DNA from 3 places in the Labrys neptuniae genome. Region 1 is predicted to be linked to each of the others. Evidence: predicted binding sites of a transcription regulator. Region 1 holds the regulator's gene; each other region holds the start of a gene.

The links. The regulator LexA, encoded in region 1, represses DNA repair genes until DNA is damaged. The targets are predictions, from matches to a motif close to TGTTCNNNNTGTGTTCNG.
Region 2: ABXS05_RS31170 (PA0069 family radical SAM protein) is a predicted target of LexA. The motif match lies at 4,459-4,476, and genes of this name have one in related genera.
Region 3: recA (recombinase RecA) is a predicted target of LexA. The motif match lies at 1,593-1,610, and genes of this name have one in related genera.

What each region holds. Positions count from the first base shown of each region.
Region 1 is NZ_JBFNQD010000001.1:801,277-807,359, reverse strand. It holds gene ABXS05_RS03930 (hypothetical protein) at 1-1,885, shown strand, start outside; gene ABXS05_RS03925 (TOBE domain-containing protein) at 2,102-2,308, shown strand; gene ABXS05_RS03920 (pentapeptide repeat-containing protein) at 2,420-3,103, opposite strand; gene lexA (transcriptional repressor LexA) at 3,132-3,854, opposite strand; gene ABXS05_RS03910 (molybdopterin molybdotransferase MoeA) at 3,967-5,187, opposite strand; gene moaC (cyclic pyranopterin monophosphate synthase MoaC) at 5,184-5,687, opposite strand; gene trpC (indole-3-glycerol phosphate synthase TrpC) at 5,684-6,083, opposite strand, start outside.
Region 2 is NZ_JBFNQD010000021.1:24,663-30,745, reverse strand. It holds gene ABXS05_RS31195 (ABC transporter permease) at 1-324, shown strand, start outside; gene ABXS05_RS31190 (ABC transporter permease) at 324-1,361, shown strand; gene ABXS05_RS31185 (RbsD/FucU family protein) at 1,371-1,817, shown strand; gene rnhB (ribonuclease HII) at 2,028-2,600, opposite strand; gene ABXS05_RS31175 (hypothetical protein) at 2,787-3,239, shown strand; gene ABXS05_RS31170 (PA0069 family radical SAM protein) at 3,299-4,423, opposite strand; gene ABXS05_RS31165 (glycosyltransferase family protein) at 4,607-5,122, shown strand; gene ABXS05_RS31160 (ABC transporter ATP-binding protein) at 5,221-6,083, opposite strand, start outside.
Region 3 is NZ_JBFNQD010000031.1:33,718-39,800, forward strand. It holds gene alaS (alanine--tRNA ligase) at 1-176, opposite strand, end outside; gene recA (recombinase RecA) at 390-1,463, opposite strand; gene ABXS05_RS34125 (NAD(P)-dependent oxidoreductase) at 1,779-2,696, shown strand; gene ABXS05_RS34130 (porin) at 2,769-3,944, opposite strand; gene ABXS05_RS34135 (fumarate hydratase) at 4,310-5,950, opposite strand.

The sequences.
Region 1 (6,083 bases):
CGACAGTCTGGGGCTCCAGCTCGACGGCGGCCCCTGGACTGTAACGATCAATGGCGGGGTTAGCGGCCTGCAAGGAGACGGCCTTGCCGTGAACGCGCCGCCCACGAGCACCCTTGTAACGACAAAGGTCAATGTGGGAACGGAAGGCTCCATCTACGGTTCCCTCTACGGCATCGGGACAAATGCGGCCTTGGATGTCGCGAATTCAGGAATTATCCGAGGGGATGCGGGGGCCATCTATTACGTCGGCGATTCAGGCAGCAATCTCTATTCCAACGCAAAAATCTCCGTAAAGAATCTGGCAGGCGCGACCATTTCTGGTGGCGATTTCGGAATCTATAATAACAGCGCTGCGACATTGACGGTGACGAACGCCGGGACGATCTCTACGGATAGCGGTTATGCCATTCGGTCCGGCGGGCTTGGCAGCATTACCAACAGCAAGCTGATTCAAGGCGACATCGGTCTCTTTGGCGGGGCTCCGCTGAATTCCCTGGGAGTCCCGACCGCCGGCAATACCGTCACCAATACCGGAGAGATCGATGGTTCGATCCTGATCAACGAAGGCAAGAATGTCGTTACGAACTCGGGCATTGTAATCGGCAATGATCAGCTCCTGACTTTCGCAGACGATACTCAGCGGGATGTCCAGGTTTCGATAGGCCTTTGGCAAGGCAACAGTACCATCAAGAACTCAGGAAAGTTGTACGGAACGATACTTGGAAGTTTGGGAGCCGACGTCATAAGCAATACGGGGTTGATCGTCGGCGACACGGCCTATGGCTACGATGCTGGAAGCGAACAGTATTTCCAGGGCGCGTTGGACCTCGGTGCCGGCAATGACAGCCTTACCAACGGCAAGGAGATCGATGGCGCCGTCTGGCTGGGTACGGGAGATGATACGGCGACCAACACCGGCGTGATCTACGGTTTCATCTCGGCTGGCAACGGCAACGACAAGATCACCAATTCGGGCAGCGTCGACGGCATCGATCTGGGCGAGGGGGTCAACACCCTCACCAACAGCAAGACGATCTATAGGGGTGTCTATGGTGGCGATGGCGGTAATACCATCACCAACAGCGGTACCATCTACGGCAATGTCCAGACCGGAGCTGGCAACGACAAGTTCACCGAGTCCGGTGCCGGTCTGGTGACCGGCGACTTCTATTTGGGGGCGGGCAACGATACCTTTGTCGGTGGTGCCAGTGTCGAATATGTCCACGATCAGGCCGGCAACGACATCTATGGCCTCGGTGCGGGCAATGACGTCTATTTTGCCTCGAACGATGGCGGTACCGACAAGGTGGATGGCAGCACCGGGATCGACGTCTTCACTGTCGATCCCGCTACGACCGACCCGCTCAATATCAATCTGGGCATCACGGCGGCTCTCGGCCTGAATGCTCAGACCGCAACCTTCGGCACATCCGGCGGCAGCGAGAATGTGAAAGGCTTCGAGATCGTGTGGGGCACCGCCGGCAACGACACCATCGTCGGCGGAGCGATAGCGGAAACACTGCACGGCAATGACGGCAACGACATTATCGCCGGCGGCGTTGGAGCCGACATCCTTTGGGGGGAGGGCGGCAACGACATCTTCAAACTGCTGGGCGTCAAGGACAGCGGATTGACCCGTGCGGCAACCGACACGATCATGGACTTCACCCAAGGCGAGGACAAAATCGACCTCAGTTTTCAGGAGTTCCACAGCCTGATCGCCAATAGCGATTTCACCGGCTCGTCGGGTGAACTGCGTTATATCTTCCAGGGTGGGCAGACCATGCTGCAGGGCGATATAAATGGTGACAAGAAGGCGGATTTTCAGATCGCGATCCAGGGCACGGTCAATTTGCAAAGCAGCGACATCATCGGCCTCACCTGAGCGTTGGCTGCATCGCGTCTGAGCGAGAAGGTGGCGGCCCCATGGGCCTCCGCCCGCAATTTTCGGGGTAACGATCGCGCGTTTTGAGGCGGTTACCCCGATCGTACCCGCCGTCTGGAAGGGGCCACCGCCACGCTAATTTCACCAGTATTTGCCGGTGGACATTGCTTCAGGAATGATGATGATCGCGTCTTTCGCGTCGCCAAGGGAAGTTTCATGAAAATCAGCGCCCGCAACCAGATCAAGGGCACGATCAAGAGCGTGACGAAGGGGCAGACGACCTCCCACATCCAGCTCGAGGTCAACGGCACCATCATTACTGCGTCGATCACCAATGAGGCCGTCGACGACCTCAATCTCAAGCCCGGCCAGAATGCCTATGCCGTCATCAAGGCCTCAGACGTCATGATTGCTGTCGACTGACCTGTCTTCCCGGTTCATGACGACCTTCGGCGGTGCTCGGGCGAATAGTGGTTCGAGCACTCCTGGTTGCCTGGTGTCGAGCGGATTAGCCTGCGAATTCCGGAGGTTCTCTCAGGCAATCCGCAAGCCCAGTTCGGCCAGCAATTGGCCGGCCTGGCCTTTCGAGATCGTGGCGCCCTTGAAATAACGGGTGTCTGCCAGCTTCAGCCCGCCGAGATCGGCACCGCGCAAGTCGGCACCCTCGAAGCGAGCATCGACAAGATTGGCATCACGCAGACTGCATTCCTCGAAGATCGCCTCGCGAAAATCACATTGGCGCAAATCGGCCTGGGTGAAGTCGAGGCGACGCAGCACGCTCTTCCGGAAGGAAAAGGCCGGCAGCTTGGCCGACATCAGCAGAACTTCCTCGAAAACCAGCCCCAGCCCCGAGGTTTCGGAGAGGTCCGCCCCGGTCAGCTTGCAACCGGTAAAAGCCGTCGAGGCCGCCTTGGCGCGCCGGAAGCTGGTATTGCTGTAATCACCGGTGCGGAACGCCGCTTCCTCCAGGTCCGTGCCACGGAAATCGGCGCCGCTCGCTTTGCAGTTGCGCCAGAGTGTATTGGCAAGCCTGGCGCCGACCAGCTTGGCGTTTCTGAGCCTGCAGCGCTCGAAGGCCCAATGAGAGAGATCGAGACGCGAAAGATCGCACTCCTCCATCTCGCAATCGACGAGGGAATGCGGAAGCTTCGCCGCGAGCAGGTTTTCGACATCGCGGCGCCGCAAGCTGCAGTTCGCGATCGCGCGAAGCGCGTTCATAGCCGGCAAGCCACGATGTCGGCCACGCTCAATAGCGACGGAACAAACCGACCAGCTTGCCCTGGATCTGCACCCGGTCGGGCCCGAAGATACGGGTTTCATAGGCCGGATTGGCGGCCTCCAGTGCGATGGAGGCTCCGCGCTTGCGCAGGCGCTTGAGTGTCGCCTCCTCGTCGTCGATCAGTGCCACGACGATGTCGCCGGTATCGGCGTGGTCCTGGCGGCGGATAAGCACGGTGTCATTGTCGAAGATACCGGCTTCGATCATGGAATCGCCGCGCACTTCCAGGGCGAAATGATCGCCGGAGGACAACATTTCCGGCGTGACGCTGATGGTGTGGCTCTTGGACTGGATGGCGGAGACCGGCGTGCCGGCGGCGATACGCCCCATCACCGGGACGAGGACCGGCCGGCCGACCTCGTCGTCAATTTCAGGCCTGACGGGGCGAACCTTGCCGAGATTGCCCTCGATTACATTGGGGCGGAAACCACGCTGGGAAGAGGCGAGCGACAGGCCGCCACCGCTCGGCACCGCCGATTCGGGCAAGCGCACCACTTCCAGCGCACGGGCGCGGTTGGGCAGGCGCCGAATGAAGCCACGCTCCTCCAGCGCCATGATCAGGCGGTGAATGCCGGACTTGGACCTGAGGTCCAGTGCTTCCTTCATCTCATCGAAGGAAGGAGGCACACCCTGTTCCTTCAGGCGCTCATGAATGAACCGAAGCAATTCATGTTGTTTCTTGGTCAGCATGGCTATCCCGTCGTGGCGGCCGCGAATCACGGTGAAGGTGTAAACAAAACAAGAACAGTGCTACATGTTCCTACTGTGTTCTGCAACAATGAAGTTCAGGTTAAAGACGTGGTCAATAGCCGGCCGCACGGAGATCGATGATCTCGCAGGTCTCACCCGCCTTTGCTTCGGGTGCGAAGGGCGGCCGGATCACCAGGCAGTCGGCATGCTGCATCACGCTGACGAGCGACGAATCCTGCAGTGCCAATGGCTCTACCTTGAGGATGTCTGACGTATCGTCAAGCAGGAAGCGGGCCCGTATATAATCCTCGCGGACATCGTTGGCCGGCCAGGAGCGGGCAAAGACGGCCTTGCGGCGTGGCGGGCCGGCGTCGGAACGGCCAAGCAACGCGCGCAGCAGCGGCACCAGGAAGAGGACGCCGCAAACCACGGAGGAGACCGGATTGCCCGGCAGTCCGAGGATGTGCATGGCGCCGAGCCGCCCATGCAGCAGCGGCTTGCCTGGCCGCATCGCGATTTTCCAGAAGCCTAGCCGCATGCCTTCGCGGGTCAACGCGGTCTGGATCAGATCGTGATCGCCGACGGAGGCGCCACCGATGGTGACGAGCACATCGGCCTTTTCGGCGCGAGCTCGCTTGATGGCGGCTTCCAGGGCCGGGAAGTCGTCGCTGGCGATGCCGAGGTCGAGCACTTCGCCGCCTTCGGCCTCGACAAGGGCGCGGATGGCGAAATTGTTGGAGGCAACGATCTGGTTTTCGCCGATGGCCTGGCCGGGCAATACCAGTTCGTCGCCGGTGGCGAGGATGGCGACCTTGGGGCGGCGGTGGACCGGCAGACCAGGGTGGTTCATTGCGGCGGCGAGGGCGATATCGCGGGGGCCGATGACGGTTCCAGGCCTCAGGGCCTCACGGCCTTCGGCAAAATCCAGTCCGCGGCCCCGGATATGCTGGCCGGGCTTGGCCGTGGCCTCCAGGATGACGCGATTGCCGTCGCGCCGGGTCTGTTCCTGGATCACCACGGTGTCGGCGCCGTCAGGTACGGGCGCGCCCGTAAAGATGCGCACGGCCTGGTTCTCGCCGACCCGACCGGCATAGCCATGCCCGGCGGCAGACTCGCCGATCAATTCGAGGCTGGCTCCCTGCTTGGCGTCATCCACGCGTACTGCATAGCCGTCCATGGCCGAGGCGTTGAAACCGGGCTGGGTTCTCAGCGCGGTGATGGCGGAAGCAAGCACGCGTCCGCGCGTGGCGTGCAGTGGCACGGTTTCGACAGGAAGCGGGGTGACGCCGGCAACCACCTTGGCCAGCGCGTCCGCGACGGGAAGCAGGCTCATGGATTTTCCTCCGCATGCCAATCGCCGGATTTGCCGCCGGACTTCTCTACGAGCCTGATCGCCTCGATGCGCATGCCCCGGTCGGCGGCTTTGACCATGTCATAGATGGTCAGGCAGGCGACGGAAACAGCGGTCAGCGCTTCCATCTCCACGCCGGTCTGACCCGCGACCTTGGCTGTCGCCCGCACCGTCAGACCGGGCAGAGCGGTGTCGGGCTCGATCTCGACGGCGACCTTGCTGAGGAGCAGCGGGTGGCAGAGCGGAATGAGTTCATGGGTTTTCTTGGCGGCCATGATACCGGCGATGCGGGCCGTGGCGCGAACATCACCTTTCTTGGCATCACCCGACAAGACGAGGTCGAGCGTCTCGCGCTGCATCACCACCCGCCCTTCGGCAATTGCGGTGCGGCTCGTCACGGCCTTTTGCGAAACATCGACCATGTTCGCCTCGCCGGAGGCGTCGAGATGGGTAAGGCTAGGATTCGTATTTTGCCGGCTCATGCCGCCTGGTCCACAGACAGCAGGGCACGCGTGGCGGCGGCGACGTCGGCCTGGCGCATCAGGCTCTCGCCCACCAGGAAGGTGTTCACATCAGCCTTCTGCAGGCGCTGGACGTCGCCGGGTGTGAAGATGCCGCTTTCGCCGACCAGGAGACGATCGCCGGGCACCAGCGGCGCCAGTGTCTCGGTCGTCTCCAGGCGGGTGACAAAGTCGTTGAGATCGCGATTGTTGATGCCGATCATGCCGACATCGAGCGTGAGGGACCGCTCGAGCTCGTCGTGATTGTGGATCTCGCACAGCACGTCGAGGGACCAGTCCTTGGCGGCCGCGATCAGCGCACGGGCTTCGGCGTCGGTGACGCTGGCCATGATCACCAGGATGCAGTCGGCACCCCAG
Region 2 (6,083 bases), on a different contig from region 1:
GCCCGGGTCAAGGTGCTGGTCTATTTCATCTGCGGGCTGTGCGCCGGCATTGCGGGTCTCATCGAGATCGCCATGAACTCGGCGGCCGATGCCAATCTGATCGGCATGGGCAAGGAACTCGATGCCATCGCTGCGGTGGCCGTGGGTGGCACGCTGCTTTCGGGCGGCAGGGCCACCATCGTCGGCACCCTGTTCGGAGCCCTGATCATCCAGCTGGTGCGCTATACCTTGCTTGCCAACGGCGTGCCGGATGCGGCGGCCCTCATTGCCAAGGCGGTGCTGATCGTGCTCGCCGTCTGGCTCCAGCGGCAGGGAACGGCGTGATGAAGAAATTCCAGTTCACGCCGGTGATCGGCGTCCTGCTCGCCCTCGTGCTGCTCGCGGCCTTCGGTGCCTGGCGCTATGACGGTTTCCTCGGCACCTACAACATCCAGACCGTGCTGCGTTACAACTCGATGTTCATGCTGGTGGCCCTCGGCATGTGTTTCGTGATCATGACCGGCGGCATCGATTTGTCGGTCGGCACCACCGCCGCGCTGGCGAGCGTCGTGTCCGCCTATCTCAGCTCCTATGGCTTGCTTGCCGGTGTGGCTGGCGGGCTTGCGGCGGGGGCGATTGTCGGCCTCATCAATGCGCTGATCATCACCCGCCTGAAGATCCTGCCTTTCATCGCGACGCTGGCCACCATGCTGGCGGCACAGGGTACGGCCTTGCTGCTGGCCAACAACCAGTCAGTTTCGGCTTCCTACGATACCGCCTTCACCGTGCTCGGACAGGGCGATCTGCTCAGCTTCATCAGGCCCGAATGGGTGGACGCCGAAAATGCCGGCATCGCTGCGAATATTCTCGGCTTCGTCCTCAGTTTCCCGACGCCGGCCTGGATCGCCTTGGCGGCCTATATCGTGGGTGCGGTGACCCTCAACTCCACCTCCTTCGGCCGGCACGTGCTGGCGGTCGGTGGCGGCACGGAAGCCTCCCGCCTGATGGGTTTGCCGGTCAATCGTACCATCTTCGCTGTTTATGTGATCTCCGGCGTGACGGCCGGCATGGCGGGCGTGATCCTGGCCTCGCAATTCGGGGCGGGGCAGCCGATCGAAGGCATTGGCTGGGAGCTGATCGCCATCGCCTCGGTGGTGGTGGGCGGCACGCTGCTGACGGGCGGCAAGGGCTCCATTGGCGGCACACTGGCCGGCGCCTTGCTGCTCGGCCTGATCTACACCATCCTCAATTTCGAGAACGGCATGGGCTGGATCTCGCTCTCGGCCTATTGGCAGTCGGTGGTGCGCGGCGCCTTCCTGCTGGTCGTCGTCATCCTGCAGGCCAAACTCATGCAGACCAAGCCTGCGCAGATCGCAAAATAGGAAAGTATCATGCTCAAGAACATCGATCCGTTGCTGAATGCCGATGTGCTCTATGCCCTCCGGGCCATGGGCCATGGCGATACGCTGGTGATCTGCGACACCAATTTCCCGGCCGACTCGGTTGCCCGCGAAACGGTGCTGGGCGATCTCCTGCGTATCGACGGCGTAACGGCGGCGCGGGCGGTCGAGGCCGTGCTTTCGGTCGTGCCGCTCGACACCTTCGTCGACGACTCGGCCCGCCGCATGGAGATCGTCGGCTCGCCTGACGAAATCCCGGCGGTCCAGCAGGAGGTGCAGGCGGCCATCGACAAGGCGGAAGGCAAGTCCTGGCCGATGACCTCGATCGAGCGCATGGAATTCTACGAACACGCCAAGAAAGCCTATTGCGTCATCGCCACCGGCGAGCGCCGCTTCTATGGCTGCTTCATCTTCCGCAAGGGCGTGATCGCACCGTAGGAGGTGTTGCACCCCTCATCCCCCTGCCGGGACCTCTAGTCAACTCAAGGGAGTTGACGGCACCCGCAAGGGAAGAAGGAGCCTTTGTGGGACAGGCCGCGCGATGTTGAAGCGGCCGGATGTGGCAAAAGCGAGCCCGATGAAATCCCTTCTCCCCTTGCGGGAGAAGGTGGCGGCAGCCGGATGAGGGGGACGCGCTGTCCCTCCTCTTCAAACCCGATAAGCCTTGAGCCTGCCGAATGTCAGGCGGTGGTGCGGGCAGGGGCCATGCGTGTCGATGGCGGCGGTATGTTCGGCTGTGCCGTAGCCCATATGGCGCTCGAAGCCATAGAGCGGATAGGTGACCGCCAGCTTGATCATCAGGCGGTCGCGGGTGACCTTGGCGATGATCGAGGCAGCGGAAATAGCCGGCACCAGGGCATCGCCGTCGATGATGGCGCGGGCCGGAAGCTGCAGGCCGTGCGGCACGTCCTTGCCGTCGATCTCCACCGACGAAGGGCGCAGGGACAGGCCCCTGACGGCTCGCCGCATGGCGTCGAGCGTGGCGCCGCGGATGTTGAGCCGGTCGATCAAAGCCGGGCTCGAAAAGGCAACCGACACCGAAAGCGCCGACGCCATGATCTCCTGATAGAGCTCCTCGCGTCGTGCCGCCGTGATGACCTTGGAATCGGCCAGGCCGACGGGCACTCTGTCAGGATCAAGGATGACGGCGGCTGCCGAAACCGGGCCGGCCAGCGGTCCCCGGCCAGCCTCGTCGACGCCAGCGAGAAGAAGTTTTGTCATGAACTGGCGTTAGAAGATTCCTGCCGACAGGTCCAGCGCGGAGGATGGGTCGAAGCTGTACCGATACAAATCGTGACTTGCTTTGTATCTCTGCCGTGTCAAGTTGAGCCGCAATATTTCACGGCATGTTGCCGACGACGGTAGCTGGCGTCTGGGCAGATAGCGTTTGTTGCAGGGCGAGGTGGAATGCAAAAGAACGTGACCGATATCGAGGCAGTTGCGCCTTCTCAGGACCATCAACCCAAGAGCGAAGTGGCATCAACTCCGGCTCCGGCCAAGGCCGGCCTGGCCTCCGACAATGTTTTCGATCGTCTGGTGCATGACGAAGAGGATGTCGTCGGCCTCCTCGCGTTCTCCCTTTCCATGCAGAACAAGCGTGACTGGCTGGTGGCGTTCAAGAAGGAAGTCGGTCGTGACCCGACACCCCAGGAACTCGCCGCCTATGACATCGGCGAGCGGATCGATCGTCGCCTGGCGACCTATCGCAAGCTCGCCGAGCACGCCTTGGCCGGCAATTCCTTCTGGGCCTCGGCCACCCTGACACCAGTGAGCGAATTGCCCGGCCCCACCGTGAGCGAGCCTTCTTCTGCCCCGGCCAAGCCACAGCGCTCGTCCTGGTTCGGCAACAGCAAGGGATGACTGCCACCCGCTGGCCAGATGGCGGGGCAACGCGACCGATGGACGAAAGAGTGGCTTGATCAGAACAATGCCAATTGTTCGCCCATCCGCACCGGGCGGGTGAACAGGTCGGTGCGCAGTTTCAGCCGCCTGGCGTTGATGCCGAGCCGCGCGGCTGCCAGTTCGAAGCGCCGGCCGATCATCCAGGCATAGGGCCCGGTGCCGGACATGCGCAGGCCCCAGCGTGAATCATAGTCCTTGCCGTCCCGGCTCGAGCGCATCAGCGAGAAGACATGGTTCATGGCATCGGGGCGATGCTCGTTGAGCCAATCGCGCATCAGGCCCGAAATTTCCAGCGGCAGGCGCAGCATGACGTAACCCGCCTCGCGGGCACCAGCCGCACGGGCCGCCTCGAGGATGCGCTCGATCTCGGCATCGTTGATCTTGGGGATGATCGGCGCCACCATCACCGTCACGGGAATGCCGGCATCGGCCAATTGGCGCATGGCCTTCAGCCGCAGGGACGGCGTGGCCGCGCGCGGTTCGAGCGAGCGGGACAGCTTGGCGTCGAGGGTGGTTACCGACAAAGCGACCTTGACGAGGCCACGCCGGGCAAGACGCGCGAGAATGTCGATGTCGCGCGTGATCAGGCCCGATTTGGTGACGATGCCGACCGGATGGCTGGCTCTATCGAGAACCTCCAGGATGGAACGAGTAATGCAGCGCTGGCGCTCGATCGGCTGATAGGGATCGGTATTGGTGCCCATCGCGATGGTGCGCGGCTGGTAGTTCTTCGCCGACAACTCCTTTTCCAAGAGGGACGCGGCATTCGGCTTGGCGAACAGTTTGGTCTCGAAGTCGAGCCCCGGCGAGAGGCCCATATGCGCGTGCGTCGGCCGGGCGAAGCAATAGACGCAACCATGTTCGCAACCGCGATAGGGGTTGATCGAACGGTCGAAGGAAATGTCCGGCGAGTCGTTGAAGGTGATGATCTTGCGGGCCTGCTCCTCCTGGATTTCGGTGCGCAGGGTCGGCAATTCCTCGATCGAGTTCCAGCCGTCATCCTCGATGAAGCGCGACAGCCCCTCGAAGCGCCCACTGGCATTGGAGCCGGCGCCGCGTCCCCGCCGCCGCTCGATGTCGACAACGGTCGTGCCCACCGGCACCGCATCGGTGAGAGAGACCTTGCTTATCGGCACGCCCATGGCCGCCTCCGCGAATCAAATTTCTCTGTTCCCATTAGAACAAAAAGAGAACATTCGGGCAAGCGAAACCAAAATGCCAATCATTTGAGCAGGATCGCGCCTTCGCGCCCCTCACGTCGGGCGGTGGTGCATGATATGCGGACCTTTGAAAAAAGTGACCGTTCCAGTCGGACCAGACTTGCCATGATCAGTGTCGTTATCGCCGCAAACGGCCAGGAAGTCGCGCTGGCGGAAACGCTGGCTGCCCTTGTCCCGGCGGCGGCGGATGGCTTTGTGCGCGAGGTGGTGGTGGTAGCGGAATCCGGGCCGTCGCAGGGCACGCGGCTGGTCGCCGACGCGGTCGGTTGTGTCATCGTCGAGGGCGATGCCAGGGCCGGGCTGGAGGCTGCCCGCAGCGACTGGGTGCTGGTGATGGCGCCGGGCGTCCGGCTGGAAAGCGATTGGTTCCGCGAAGCCGGCGTGATGATGCAGCGATTGCAAAGAGCAAACGACCTGCCGGTTGCGATGCTGTTTCGTGGCGCTGTCGACGATTATGGCTGGCGCGCAAGGCTCAGCGAAATCGTGCTCAAGCTGTCGCGTAGCCGCAGACGGAAGCAGGCCATGCTGGCGCCGCGCAAGGCGCTGCTGGCGGGCGGGCGCTTGGGGACTCATGCCTTGCGCGCGCGTGCTTTTACGGGTGGAGTGGGGACGGTGCGGTGAGGCAGGCGCTCCTGGGACCGCCGGCTTCCAGCCGGCTCTTGGAACCGTCGCACGTGCGGAAAGGAAGAGCCGGCCGGAAGCCGGCGGTCCCAGGGAACCTATCGCCGCAGCGAAGCTCCCCCGCTGTCGAAGACATGGCAGAGGGCGGGGTCGGCGCGTAGCGGCACGGTTTCGCCATGGCGGACCCGCAACTGGCCGGGGGCCGAAATGGTCAGGTTCTCGCCGCCCGTGGTGGTCGCATAGAGCACCGTCTCGCCACCGAGATGCTCGACCAGATGGACCTTGACCTCGCCGAGCGGCTCGCCGGCCTCGCTACCGACGAGGATGTGCTCGGGGCGAACGCCGAAAGTGATGGGCGCCGTTGCCGTCGCGCCTGGCAGTGGCGCGCCGAGGCGAACCGATTGCCCGGCGACTTCGATCGCATCGCCGGTCCCGGTCAGGCGGCCGGCCAGGAAGTTCATCTTGGGCGAGCCGATGAAGCCGGCCACGAACTGGTTGGCCGGTGCGTTGTAGAGGTCGAGCGGTGCGCCGACCTGCATCACCACGCCGTCGCGCAGCACGACGATCTTGTCGGCCATGGTCATCGCCTCGACCTGGTCGTGGGTGACATAGATCATAGTGTTGCCGAGGTCCTGGTGCAGCTTGGCGATCTCGACCCGCATCTGCACGCGCAGTTCCGCGTCGAGATTGGAGAGCGGCTCGTCGAACAGGAAGATGCGCGGTTCGCGCACGATGGCCCGCCCGATGGCGACGCGCTGGCGCTGCCCGCCGGACAGGGCCTTGGGGCGACGCTGCAGATAATTCTCGATCTTGAGGATCCGGGCGGCATGGTGCACCCGCGTCTCGATCTCGGCCCGCTTGTAGCCGGCGGTTTCCAGGCCGAAGGCGAGGTTCTTGTACACCGTCATGTGGGGGTAGAGGGCATAGGACTGGAACACCATGGCGATGCCCCGGCGCGAGG
Region 3 (6,083 bases), on a different contig from region 1:
GAATAGGGACGCTTCTCGATGCCGGTGAAGACGTTTTTGAACTGCACCATGCCGGCATTGGTGAACATCAGGGTCGGATCGTTGCGCGGCACCAGCGGCGAGGACGCCACGGCCTCGTGGCCGTTCCGCACGAAATAGTCGAGGAAGGTGGATCGGATCTCGTTGACGCCGCTCATGCCCAATTTGCCTATTTGGCCCAAGTGCCTGTTTGGCTGGTCCCTTCCTTACGGCCTGGCCAGCAATCATGGTGGTGGGGCGTTGTAGCGAGGCTGTTTCGGCCTGTCGAGGCGCTCATTCACGAAAAACCCGCCTGCCGGGCCTGACAGGCGGGTTTTTCAGGACCAAGCGGCAAGGATCGCTCCCCGAACCTGCGGGGGACGGCAGCCGCCTCAATCGTCCTCGGCGTCCGCCGGATCGATATTGTCGAGGATGCGTTCGGCGATCAGGCCGGCATTCTGGCGAATCTGGCCCTCGATCTTGTCGGCGACATCCGGATTGTCCTTGAGGAACTGCTTGGCGTTCTCCCGGCCCTGGCCGAGGCGCTGGCTCTCATAGCTGAACCAGGCACCGGACTTCTCGACCACGCCGGCCTTGACGCCGAGATCGATCAGTTCGCCCACCTTCGAGACGCCCTCGCCATACATGATGTCGAATTCGATCTGCTTGAAGGGCGGCGCCACCTTGTTCTTGACCACCTTCACGCGGGTCTGGTTGCCGACCACCTCTTCCCTGTCCTTGATCGCACCGATACGGCGGATGTCGAGGCGGACCGAGGCGTAGAATTTCAGGGCGTTGCCGCCCGTGGTGGTTTCCGGGCTGCCATACATCACGCCGATCTTCATGCGGATCTGGTTGATGAAGATGACCATCGAGTTGGAACGCCCGATCGAGGCCGTCAGCTTGCGCAGCGCCTGGCTCATCAGGCGGGCTTGCAGGCCTGGCTGCACATCACCCATCTCGCCTTCGATTTCGGCCTTGGGCGTCAGCGCCGCGACGGAGTCGATCACGATGACGTCGATCGCACCCGAGCGCACCAGCGTGTCGCAGATCTCGAGCGCCTGCTCGCCGGTGTCGGGCTGCGAGATCAGCAATTCATCGAGATTGACGCCGAGCTTGCGGGCATAGACCGGATCAAGCGCATGTTCGGCGTCGATGAACGCGCAGACACCGCCCCTTTTCTGGGCCTCGGCGACGCTATGCAGCGCCAGCGTGGTCTTGCCCGAGGATTCCGGCCCGTAGATCTCGATGACCCGGCCCTTGGGCAGGCCGCCGACACCGAGCGCGATGTCGAGACCAAGAGAACCGGTGGAGATCGCCTCCACCTCCATCGTCTTGGTACCCTTGCCGAGCCGCATGATCGAGCCCTTGCCGAAGGAGCGTTCGATCTGTGATAGGGCGGCGTCGAGCGCCTTCGTCTTGTCCATGGAGCTTCCTTCGACCAAGCGCAGCTGCGTCTGACTCATATGCCCGTTTCCCTATCAAGCACGAACGGATTCGTCATCCGGACCAATCAATTTCCAACACCGGGCTGCAATCTTGTCGCAATTCGAAGCCCCGTGGCGCTATGTACCCATTTTGTTCTCGTTAACGCAAGTTCTATTTTTGTTCTCAAATTTCTTATTTAACAAAGGCTGATCACCGGGCGGCTTGCGATAAATCATCATACCATTGCACCGATCAGGCTTGCGCCCCAAGGCCCTCCCCGTCCAAACTCCTCGCCGGCAGGATGCGCCGGCAACCCGATCGGCAAATGCGGGACAGGAAACGGGACGATTGCAATGACGAATGCGCAGGAAAGCGTCGGCTTCATCGGAGTCGGCTATATGGGCCATGGCATGGCCAAGAATATCGTGGAGAAGGGCTATGCGCTGACGGTGATGGGGCATCGCAACAGAGCGCCGGTGGAGGATCTCGTGGCGCGCGGCGCAAAGGAAGCCAAGACCCCGCGCGAGATCGGCGCCGCTTCCAGCATCGTCTTCCTGTGCGTCACCGGCTCGCGGCAGGTCGAAGCACTGATACGGGGTCCCGACGGGCTCAAGGCCGGCCTGAAGCCGGGCTCCGTCGTCGTCGACTGCTCGACTTCCGATCCGAACTCGACCCTGGCGCTCGCTGCCGAACTCGCCGAAGCCGGCATCGACTATGCCGATGCTCCGCTCGGCCGCACGCCAAAGGAGGCCTGGGAAGGCACGCTCGACACCATGATCGGCGCCAGCGACGCCCTGTTCGAGCGCCTCAAGCCGGTGATATCGACCTGGGCCGGACGCATCGTGCATATCGGCGGCACGGGTGACGGTCATCGCATGAAGCTGCTCAACAATTTCGTGTCGCTGGGCTATGCCGCCCTCTATGCTGAGGCCCTCGCCTTGTCGCAGAAGGTCGGTATCACGCCCAAGCGTTTCGACAGCGTCATTCGCGGCGGGCGCATGGATTGCGGCTTCTACCAGACCTTCTCGCGCTGGGTGCTGGAGGGTGACGAGAACGCCCACAAATTCACCATCGCCAATGCCTTCAAGGACCTGACCTATCTGGAGGCGATGGCGGATGCGGCCGGGCTGGTCAATCCGATCGGCAATGCGGTGAAGAACTCGTTCGGCGTGGCGATGGCCGCCGGCGGTGCGGAGCGCTACGTGCCGATGCTCACCGACTATATCGGCCGCCTGAACGGCACCGATCTCACCCCGGCCAACCAGAACTGACCGGACACCAGATGCGAAACGCCGCGCTCCTTCGTGAGCGCGGCGTTCATGTTTCCACCTGTATAAACCAGGTCAGAAGGTACGGCGTAAGCGCACGCCGGCACCGACGGCGTCAACCGTCTTGCTGTTCAGCCCTTCCGGGTCCTTGTTCTGGTACCAGACTTCGGCACCGGCGATGAAGCCCTTGACCACGGTGTAGTTCACCTGACCGCCAACGACATAGTAGTTGAAATTGTCGGTGATATTGGACGCGATGCGCGGTGCGTCGAAGTGCAGATAGCCGCCGAACAGGATGGCCTGCAGGTTCTTGGTCACGTTGAGACCGGCCTCGCCCTGCACGGCAAAGCCCTTGGCGCTATCGAGATCATGGATCGCGCCGTTGGTTATGTAGGCGTCCGTGCCTCCAAAGCCCAGGGTGGACGAGCCGTTCGGCTGGGAACCACCGACGCCGAGATATTTCACCGCTCCGTCCGCGTAACTCGCTTCGGCTGCGATATAGGCGCCCTCGAGAACCGGTAGGTTGACGTTGCCGCCAACACCGATCGAATAGCCATATTTCGTACTGTAGCCGGCCGTTGCGCTGCGATTCTGATGAAGGGCGCCCATCACCTGGAAACGGCCCCACCCGTTCTTGTTGTCGTCATAGCCGATGACGCCGACGATATCCGGCATCTGGGCACCGCCGACGCCACCGGCAACCGTGACGCCGTCGACCACGACATTGTTTCCGTAGACCGAGGCATTGGCACGGTGATCGCGGCCGTCTTCGATCGACAGGGTGGCGTAGGCCTTGTCGAACTGCGCCGTATAGCTGATCAGGTTGCGTCGGCCCTGCTCGCCGAAATAGGGCGCGAAGAACTCGGCCTGATAATTGGGGTCGTAGAAGGCATAGGGCGACCAGGCATAACCGGCCGTCAAGCCGCCGAACTGCAGATAGGCCTGGCGTACCTGGAAGGTGTCATGCGTAGCCGCACCCGCGTTCGACTCGGCCTGGAGTTCGAAGAAGGAGCGCAGCATGCCCCAATCGGTCTGGGTGCGCGCATCGAAGCGGATGCGGGCATTGGTCCGGAACTGCGTCTGGCTGATGTTGCGCTTGCCCGTGGCATTGCTGGGCGCTTGCGCGAACCAATAGTCGGCGCGGATCTGGCCGCTGATCTTCAGGCAGGTATCGGTACCCGGAATATAGAAGAAGCCCGGACCAAACGCCGTACATACCTTCACATATTCGACGGCCTCGCCCTTGCTCATCGGCAAGTCCGCGGCAGAAGCCGCAACAATGCTAAGAAATCCGGCACCAGCACCGAGTAAAATTGCACGAATAGACATGGAAATACCTCGATCTCATAAGTCGACCCTTTCAAAAGGGCCTCTCTCTTCGGCAAGCCGGCAAAGCAATATTGGGCATACCGAAGAGGCGCGGTCGTTGTGCACCGCGATATCGAAGCTTTCCTCCCAGGCGAGACATTACACAATGTTAAGGTGAGTCACCGTTCTGACACAAAAGGGCTTTGTCCATGACAGTTGCGAATTCGCAACAGCACGCAAGACGTGCATGAAAAAGGCCCCTCCCTTTTCAGGAAGAGGCCTCGCCGAAAAAGTGGGGATGAGCGAACTCAACCGAGGTTGAGTTCCTTGAAGAAGTCGTTGCCCTTGTCGTCGATGACGATGAAGGCCGGGAAGTCCTCGACCTCGATGCGCCAGACCGCCTCCATCCCGAGTTCGGGATATTCGAGCACCTCGACCTTCTTGATGCAGTCCTGGGCGAGGCGCGCGGCCGGGCCGCCGATCGAGCCGAGATAGAAGCCGCCATGCTTGGCGCAGGCCTCGCGGACCTGGGCGGAGCGGTTGCCCTTGGCCAGCATCACCATCGAGCCGCCAGCCGCCTGGAACTGGTCGACATAGCTATCCATCCGGCCCGCCGTGGTGGGGCCGAAGGAGCCGGAGGCATAGCCGGCCGGCGTCTTGGCCGGGCCGGCGTAATAGACCGGGTGGTTCTTGAGGTAGTCGGGCAGCCCTCCCCCCGCTTCCAGCCGTTCGCGCAGCTTGGAATGGGCGAGGTCACGGGCCACGATGATGGGCCCCGTCAGCGACACACGCGTCTTTACCGGATGGCGCGACAGGGTCTCCAGGATATTGGACATCGGCTGGTTGAGATCGATCTTCACCACCGCTCCGCCGAGCTTGCTCTCGTCGATCTCGGGCAGGAAGCGCGCCGGATTGTGCTCGAGTTCCTCCAGGAAGACGCCGTCCCGGGTGATCTTGCCCATGGCCTGGCGGTCGGCCGAGCAGGAAACCCCAAGGCCGATCGGCAGGCTGGCGCCGTGGCGCGGCAGGCGGATGACGCGAACGTCGTGGCAGAAATACTTGCCGCCGAACTGGGCGCCGACGCCGAGCGACTGGGTGAGCTTGTGCACTTCCTTCTCGAGTTCGAGGTCGCGGAAGGCATGGCCGAGTTCGGAGCCCTCGGTGGGCAGGCTGTCGAGATAGCGCGCCGAGGCCAGCTTCACCGCCTTCAGCGTGAGTTCGGCGGAGGTGCCGCCGATCACCACGGCCAGATGATAGGGCGGGCAGGCCGCGGTGCCGAGCGTGAGGATCTTTTCCTTCAGGAAGGCGATCAGGCGGTCCTTGGACAGGATCGAGGGCGTGGCCTGGTAGAGGAAGGTCTTGTTCGCCGAGCCGCCGCCCTTGGCGACGAAGAGGAACTTGTAGGCCTCCTCCCCTTCCGCGGAAATGTCGATCTGGGCCGGCAGATTGGTCTTGGTGTTCTTCTCCTCGAACATCGACAGCGGCGCCAGCTGCGAATAGCGCAGGTTCTTCTTCTCATAGGCATCGCGGATGCCCTGGGCGATGGCGCCTTCGTCCTCACCGTCCGTCCAGACCTTGCGGCCCTTCTTGGCCATCACGATCGCCGTGCCGGTATCCTGACACATGGGCAGCACGCCGCCGGCGGCGATATTGGCATTCTTGAGGAGGTCATAGGCGACGAAGCGGTCATTGTCGGTCGCCTCGGGGTCTTCGAGGATGTTGCGCAATTGCTGGAGATGGCCGGGGCGCAGCAGGTGATTGATGTCCATGAAGGCCTGCTCGGCCAAGAGCCTGAGCGCCTCGCCATCGACCTGCAGGATCTCGCTGCCGCCGAGCTTCTCGACCCGCACGCCCTCGCTGGTCAGCTTGCGATAGGGTGTCTCGTCCGCTCCCAGGGGAAACAGCGGCACATGGGGATAGCGTGAATTGGAAGCGGAATCGGCAGGCATGGAGAGGATCTCCGGATCAGAACAGGCCAAGGCGGTGCCGGGGCGCCGCCGGTTTGGCCCTGATGTAGTCGCTTTTCGCGCCGCTGCCTACGATCAATTGGAATCGTTCCATGCTGAAAGTGCCTCCGGGCGC